2 regions of the Exiguobacterium sp. s34 genome follow, and region 2 is predicted to be linked to the other one. Evidence: riboswitches for the same ligand, from Rfam matches in the RefSeq annotation. Region 2 holds a riboswitch; the other holds the start of a gene.

What was found. A riboswitch is a leader RNA that binds a small molecule or an ion and turns the genes downstream of it on or off. The one in region 2 is predicted to bind thiamine pyrophosphate.
Region 1: another riboswitch for thiamine pyrophosphate. It lies ahead of tenA (thiaminase II); the one in region 2 lies ahead of thiT (energy-coupled thiamine transporter ThiT).

Annotation. Positions count from the first base shown of each region.
Region 1 is NZ_JACSKE010000001.1:652,475-656,679, reverse strand. Features, by position in the region: gene KNO87_RS03255 (NUDIX hydrolase) at 1-376, opposite strand, end outside; gene KNO87_RS03250 (pentapeptide repeat-containing protein) at 432-1,034, shown strand; gene KNO87_RS03245 (aminoglycoside 6-adenylyltransferase) at 1,031-1,858, shown strand; gene KNO87_RS03240 (hypothetical protein) at 1,909-2,061, shown strand; TPP riboswitch at 2,157-2,261, shown strand; gene tenA (thiaminase II) at 2,350-3,024, shown strand; gene thiM (hydroxyethylthiazole kinase) at 3,021-3,812, shown strand; gene thiD (bifunctional hydroxymethylpyrimidine kinase/phosphomethylpyrimidine kinase) at 3,809-4,205, shown strand, end outside.
Region 2 is NZ_JACSKE010000002.1:192,518-196,722, reverse strand. Features, by position in the region: gene pknB (Stk1 family PASTA domain-containing Ser/Thr kinase) at 1-406, shown strand, start outside; gene rsgA (ribosome small subunit-dependent GTPase A) at 450-1,337, shown strand; gene rpe (ribulose-phosphate 3-epimerase) at 1,341-1,997, shown strand; TPP riboswitch at 2,018-2,118, shown strand; gene thiT (energy-coupled thiamine transporter ThiT) at 2,192-2,767, shown strand; gene KNO87_RS04640 (thiamine diphosphokinase) at 2,764-3,351, shown strand; gene rpmB (50S ribosomal protein L28) at 3,409-3,597, opposite strand; gene KNO87_RS04630 (Asp23/Gls24 family envelope stress response protein) at 3,850-4,205, shown strand, end outside.

The DNA of each region.
Region 1 (4,205 bases), on a different contig from region 2:
CTTGTAGACGGTCGAGCTTTTGCCAACGATAAATCAGGTGATCTCCTTCAGGTCCGTAAAAGTCTCCGTCTTGGAGCGGGAGGTCACCGTCTACATAAAAGTACAGTCCAATCTCATGAAACGGTTGATCGTTGTACGTAAACAAGTTCTCGTGCACAAAGGCGAATGAAGTATCGGTCACCTGCATGTTCAGCTCTTCATGAAGCTCGCGTGCGAGTGCGGTTGCAGCTTCTTCACCGAGCGTCACGCGACCACCGGGTAATGCCCAAAAGTCATCCCGGATGTTTCGGTGAATCAATACGTGTCCGTCTTTCACAAAAATACCGGCAACGCGATAATTGAAGACTCCTTGTTCAGTCGGAAATACGAGGTCCATCTGTATCACTTCCAATCTTTGTAATCTGTTCTAGTATACCTGAAGGAGGGATATGATGTTTCAATCACATACACAATATCGAGATGAAGATTTCCGTGACGTGACACTCCGCGACGAAGTGTTGTCACATGTCACGTTCGAGAACTGTCGCTTTACGTACGTCGATGCGACTGAGCTACAAACGGAGCGCTGTCAGTTCATCAACTGTGATTTCACGGACTCGAAATGGAATGCGTCCCGTCATGTCGGGAGCTCGTTTCTGAACTGTCAATTCCATGGTGCCAACTTGTTCACGAGCGAATTTGAACAATGTAAAATGACCGGATCGTCTTTTGAAGAAAGTCAGTTTGAAGGTGTTCGTGTCACGGAAGGGGACTGGTCGTTCGTCAACCTACGCCACGTGTCGCTCAAGAAAATGGACTGGTCCCACGTTCGATTGGTCGAGGCCGATCTGTATGGATCTGACTTGACCGAGACAGTCTGGCAACAGACGGACTTGACTCGGGCGACGCTTCAACACGCGGTGTGTCGTGGTGCCGACTTTAGAGGCGCGCTCGTCGACGGGGTTGATTTTTCGAACGTAACATTGCAACAAACAAAACTAGACGCGATGCAGGCAATTCAAGTCGCGCGCTCATTGGGGGCGATTGTAGAATGAAACCAGAACAAATCATCGAGCAGTTGATTGCGTTCGCAAAAGAACGTGAACACATCCGGACGGTCGTGTTGAACGGCTCACTCGTCAATCCGAATATCCAGCCAGACGCATATCAGGATGTCGACCTTGCTTTTTATGTGGAAGATGTCCAAGCGGTTGTGGCCGATTCCTCATGGATGGACACGTTTGGGGATATTTTGATTATGCAGATGCCTGAAACGATTGACCCGAAACGACATGTGACATTCTTGGTGCAATATGTGGACGGACATCGGATCGATTTGACGATTCGGAGTGTGGATCAAGTAGAAGCCATGCTCGAAACGGACTCGCTCAGTCAAATCGTATTCGACCGAGATCATCATCCGGACGTTACGCCTTCGGACACCACATATCGCGTAACACGTCCATCTGCTGACGAGTATGCGGCTTGCTGGAATGAGTTTTGGTGGGTGTCGCTCTATGTCGTTAAAGGCATCAAACGGCATCAGGTGCTATATGCGCTCGATCACCTCGATATCATGCGGAATATGCTCCGTCAGATGATGGAATGGAATATCGGTTATGCGACGGAGTTCTCCGTAAATCTCGGGAAGTCAGGTGATGGGATGCGCGACCACTTGCCGGAAGAGTTGTGGGAGATGCTTACGGCAACATATGCTTCCGCTGAGCTGAGTGCGATTGAAGATACGCATGACCGCTTGCAATCGCTCTTCTTCTTTTGCGCGCAACGCGTCGCCGAACAAGGCGACTTCGTGTTCCGAGAAGAAGAAGCGAGACGTGTCCGTGCCGCATGTGCAACACTTCGACATTCGAACGATTAATGAGGCCGAGAGCCGGGAAACGCTCCTTATAGAGAAAGGAGCGTTTTTTCATGAACCCATATACGACATTTATTGCCCTTTTAGTCGGAAGTCTTGTCCTTTTTGTCGGTATTCGTTTAAAGAAATGGCCGATTATTTTGGTGGCGATGTTGCCTCTTGGTCTCGTCGCATTTAATATGTTCTTACTGATCACAGGACGCTAGAAACAGCTTAAATTGTTGACCGCCCAAACAGGAAAAGGTTTTCAATTGGTAAAAAGATTGATAGAATGTGGTCGAAGACGACTGAATTTCATAATGTTTGCCACTAGGGGAGTCGCGCCACGCGGCTGAGATGGACATGGTCCAGACCCTTCGAACCTGATCTAGTTCAAGCTAGCGTAGGGAAGTGGGCGAGACGAATCATATGGCTTCACCTAGATATGACTGTTCGAGACGCCGCTTCCGTTATGGGAGGCGGCGTCTTTTTATCTGTTATAAGGGGGAGTTACTATGAAATTTACAGATCACTTACGTCAGGAGGCAGATGGATTGTTTGAAGCAAGCTTCCATCATCCGTTCGTCCGTTCACTCGGGGAAGGGACGCTCGACGAGAAGAAGTTCAGACATTACGTCATGCAAGACTCTTACTATTTGAATCAGTTTTCGAAAGTACAGGCGAAAGGAGCGACGCTCGCACCAACGATGGAACTATCGAGCCGCTTTTTGACGCATGCGTTGCACACGATTGAGGCGGAACTCTCACTTCATCGTGAGTTCTTTACGATGCTCAACGTGACAGACGTGGAACTTGCGACATTCGAGCCGGCACCGACCGCTTATGCGTATGCCCTTCACATGCAACAGGCAGGACCGACACTCGGTGATGTATTGGCGTCAATCCTTCCATGTTACTGGGTTTATTACGAGATTGGTGAACGCTTGAAAGATAAGCGACCCGATCATCCGATTTATTCGGCTTGGATTGCGACGTACGGTTCGGAATGGTTCCGTGAGCTGGTAGAAGAACAGATTGATCGATTGGATGAATTAGCCGGACAAGCGACAGAAGAAGAGCGGCTTCGTTATACGAAACTCTTCTTGAAGAGTTGTTACTACGAAGTCGCCTTCTGGGAAATGGCATGGACACTAGAGTCATGGACGTTGTCACAGGAGGTCAACCAATGAGACATGAGATTTGGAGTGAGATTCGAAAGCAGGCGCCGTTAATTCACAACATCACAAACACGGTCGTCGCCAATTTTTCGGCGAATGGACTGCTCGCCATCGGTGCCTCCCCGGTGATGGCAGACGCGATTGAGGAAGTGGCAGAGATGACATTCGTGAGCGATGCGCTCGTACTCAACATCGGGACACTCGGTACGATGACCGAAGCGACGATGATTCGTGCAGGGCAAGCTGCAAATGAAGCGGGATGTCCGGTCGTGCTCGACCCGGTCGGTGTCGGGGCAACGTCATTTCGTCGAGATGTCGTCGAGCGTATCCTTCGTCACGTCCGCGTGTCGGTCATTCGTGGGAATGCAGGAGAAATTGCCACATTGGTCGGCGTCGATTGGGCAGCACGTGGTGTCGATGCGGGGGACGGGGCGTGTGAACCACGCCAATTGGCGCTCGAAGCGGCGAAACGCTATGGATGTGTCGTGGCGGTGACCGGAAAAGAAGATCTGGTCAGTGATGGAAGTGTCGTCATAGAAGTCCATGGCGGAACAAAACGAATGACCGAGACGACCGGTACAGGCTGTCTACTCAGTGCGGTCGTCGGAGCATGTCTAGCGGTCGAGAAGAACGCCCTAAAGGCGACGGTGACAGCCGTGTCGGGATATGCCTATTGCGGGGAGTTGGCGAGTGAACGGGCAGAAGGACCAGGAGATTTTCCGATTCACTTCTTAAATGCCCTTCATCAATTGACGCAACATACAATCCCGACGAATCGAATCGAGGTGTCGACATCATGAGACCGCAAGTATTGACGATTGCTGGATCTGACTCAGGGGGAGGCGCCGGGATTCAAGCTGATTTAAAAACGTTTCAAGAGCTCGGTGCGTTCGGGACGAGTGTGCTGACTGCGATCACGGCTCAAAACACACTTGGTGTTCATGGGATTGAAGCGATTTCCACGGAAATGATCATTGGGCAAATCGATGCGGTAACTGACGATTTTAACATTACGGCATGTAAGACGGGAATGTTGGTAGATGCGGAGCGAATTGAAGCGGTGGCAAAAGCGCTTGAACGCCATCGGTTCGAGCATGTCGTCGTCGATCCTGTCATGGTGGCTAAAGGGGGCGCTTCTTTGTTGCAGGAGAATGCAATCGAAGCACTTCGTACGAAACTGTTGCCACATGCGA
Region 2 (4,205 bases):
CAAATTGAAAATCGTGAAGAAGGATGAATTTTCGACAAGTGTTCCAAAAGGTCAAATCATCCGTCAACTTCCGACAGCCGGGACGGCAGTCGACCCGGGAACGGAGCTCACGGTGATTGTATCGGAAGGCGTCGAACCGACCGATATCTCGATTGAACGTGAAGTGAGTGTTGAAGTCGAGCAACCGGATAAGGATAAGAAGCCGAAAGCGGTCGAAGTCGTCATTCGTACGGTTGACGCACGTGGTGAAATTGAGGTACTTCGTGATCAAATCACAGAGACGACAACGTACTCGTACACGCTAGTCATTGCCCCTGACGAAGTCGGGACAGCAACGATTGAAGTTGATGGTGAGATTGTTCGAACGGATTCAGTCACATATGCGCAAGCCGAAGAGGCACAATAAAGAGGTGACGGTGTCGTCACCTCTTTTTTAAAAGGAGGTAGTCATAATGAAAGGAACAATCATTCGTCTTCAAGGCGGGTTTTATGATGTGATGACCGAGGCGAACCAAGAGATTCGTTGTCGGGCAAGAGGGAATTTTCGAAAACGCAATATCTCACCTGTCGTCGGCGACGATGTGGTGATTCAAGATCAAGAAGATGGGACCGGCTATATTCTTGAAGTGGAAGAGCGCCAAAACCATCTCGTTCGGCCACCGATTGCGAATATTGATCAAGCGTTCCTCCTCTTTTCAGTTAAGGAACCAGCGTTTTCCTATCATTTGCTTGACCGTTTTCTCATTCTCATTGAATCGAAGCAAATTCATCCAATCATCGTATTGACGAAGATGGACTTGCTCGATGAAGGTGAAGTCGAACCGATTCAAGTGGCGATTGCTCGCTATCGGGCGATTGGGTATGACGTGATCGAAACGTCGACGGAGCATGGGCACGGTGTTGATGAAGTGCGCAGTCTATTCAAGGGAAAAACGAGCGTCTTCGCCGGTCAGACCGGTGTCGGGAAAAGTTCGTTACTCAATGCAGTCGCGCCAGAACTCGAGTTGGCGACAGGTGCAATCTCGAAATCGCTCGGACGAGGAAAACATACGACACGTCACGTGACGTTAATCCAATTGGCGGATGGTCTCGTTGCCGATACACCGGGTTTTTCAAGTCTAGAGTTTCCTCAGGAACTTGAGACAGATGAGCTCAGATGGTGCTTCCCCGAATTCGTGGAACGCCATGACGATTGTAAGTTCCGGGGATGTGTCCACGTTAATGAACCAGGATGTGCCATTAAACAAGCGGTTGAAAATGGCGAAATTGCTTCAACAAGGTACGAAAATTATGTTACCTTTATGGAGGAGTTAAACGATCGAAAACGGAGGTATTGACAGATGATTAAAATTGCACCATCTATTTTAGCTGCCGATTTTGCCAACTTGGAAGCTGAAGTAAAAGCCGTTCAAGAAGCAGGGGCTGACTATATCCATTTTGACGTGATGGACGGGCAATTCGTACCAAACATCTCGATTGGTTTACCTGTTCTCGCGAGCTTGCGTAAAAAATCAGACATGGTACTCGATGTACATTTGATGATTGACCAACCAGAACGCTACGTTGAAGATTTCGTGAAAGCCGGTGCGGACATCGTAACCGTACACGTGGAAGCGACGAATCATTTGCATCGTGTCTTACAGCAAATCAAAGCGGCAGGTGCGAAATGTGGGGTCGTCTTAAACCCACATACACCACTTTCGACGATTGAACACGTACTCACGGACGTCGATATGGTGTTGCTCATGACGGTCAACCCAGGATTCGGGGGTCAGGCGTTTATTGAATCGGTCGTGCCAAAAATTTCAGCGCTTAGCCAACTTCGTCAAGACCATCAACTTGATTTTGAGATTGAAATCGATGGTGGTGTGAACGCAGAAACGGCAAAACGTTGCATCGATGCTGGAGCTGATGTGCTTGTGGCAGGATCAGCCATCTATAGTCAATCGGATTATAAAGCAGCCATCGATAGCATTCGTGGCGCATCTCGTGTATAATCGACGGTAGAACAACAAGATAGAGTCGCAAGGGGTGTCACATCATGTGGCTGAGAGGCATACGCTAACCCTTTGAACCTGTTCCGTTCACACGGACGTAGGGATGTGGCGAAAATGCACGTTGCGAATTCAAGCAGCATGGCGTTTACGTCATGCTGCTTTTTGTCGTTCAAACAAATAAAGGAGGAAGAAGGATGAAATCACGTTTCAAATTACAAGCGCTCATTGAAATTTCATTGTTTGCGGCGCTCGGGCTTATTTTTGATTTGCTCATTCCATATCGTTTACCACAAGGTGGGTCTATCAGTTTAGCGATGCTCCCGATCTTTGTCATGGCGTTCCGTCACGGGCTGAAGGGTGGTCTTGCGACAGGCGCGCTCGTCGGGACACTTCAACTCTTGTTCGGAGCATACATTTTCACACCTGTACAATTCTTGCTCGACTATACGGTCGCATATGGCCTCGTCGGTATGGCCGGGGTATTCGCAGGGCGAGTGAAACATGCTGCGAGTCAAGGTGCGACAAAGACGCTTGCCATCTATTTAGTGCTCGGGGCATTGCTCGGGTCGATGTTACGATACGCAGCGCACGTCATCTCGGGTATCGTCTTCTTCGCTGAATACGCAGAAGGTCCGGTCGTGGCCTACTCGCTCGGATATAACGCCACGTATATGCTCCCATCCTTTGTCATCTCGGCCATCGTGTTAGTACTTCTCTTCACGACAGCACCACGTTTCACGCGTGTGGCGACACGGGATATCCGTCAATGAACGTACTAATCGTCGCGGCGAGTCCGGCACCTATTCCGGACTTACCGCGTGATGCCGATTTTGTGATTGGTGTGGATGGTGGATATCAAAGACTGTTAGATGAAGGAGTTGTACCAGACGTCGTGGTGGGAGATTTTGATTCGTTCGATGGGACACCACCTGATCAAGCGTTACGCTATCCTTCGGAGAAAGATGTGACAGACTTAGAAATTGCATTGGAGTTAGCAAGAGAACGGGGAGCAACACGAATCGATGTGTATGGGGCTCTCGGGGGACGGATCGATATGACGTTTGCGAATGTAGGCTTACTGGAGTCCTATCCGGAGATGCACCTTCATGATGAAGGGCAAACGGTCTATCTTGTAAGAATAGGAGACTATACGATTCCGAAACGGGACGGTCACTATTTGTCCTTCATGCCATGGAAGACAGCTACGATTTCCATTAAAGATGTCAAATATCCACTTGACCATCATGACGTGACGAGCGGAGAGGCGCTGACGATCTCAAATGAATGGTCTACGGATTCTGCCCGGTTGACGGTCCATCAAGGGACCGTTCTCGTCATGATTGTCAAAAAATGAGCACAAAAAAATCCCATCGGCGAATGCCGCTGGGATTTATTCGTTCGTGTATAAGTATTATACGCGTTCAACGAGACCTGATTTAAGTGCGCGAGCTGAAACCCAAACGCGTTTCGGTTTACCGTCAACGAGAATACGAACTTTTTGTACGTTTACACCCCAAGTACGTTTTGTCTTGTTGAGTGCGTGCGAACGGTTGTTACCTGATTTAGGTGATTTACCTGTTACGTAGCATTTACGTGCCATGCGTTTCCCCTCCTTTTTTATGTGGGTTCGTCCTAATAGACACTCGTTTATATTAGCACGGCTTTTTTCCCGATGCAACTAGAAAATCGTACCATGACAAGAAAAAAACTTGACATTACTCTCAAGGATTTGAATAATGAATGAGGTTATCGCGTTAATTGACCGAGTTTCTGGAGCAGGTTCTTTTAATAACTAGGTACTTATTGTAGAATGTACATTAGGAATCATTCCGAATAAAGGAGGCTACTCCATATGGCAATTGAAATGAAGACAACATATGGCAATATTGACATCACAAGTGACGTCATCGCGACACTCGCAGGTGGTGCAGCGATGGAATGCTTCGGTGTGGTCGGCATGGCTTCACAAGCACAATTGAAAGACGGCATTGCTGAATTGTTAAAACGTGAAAATTACGCGCGTGGTGTCGTCGTACGTCAAGAAGACGAAGACGTACATATCGACATGCACATCATTGTAAGCTACGGGACGAAAGTATCTGAAGTCGCATACAACGTGCAGAGCCGAGTCAAGTATACGCTCGGAGAAACTTTAGGATTAAACGTTTCGTCGGTAAATATATTCGTTCAAGGCGTTCGTCTGACGAA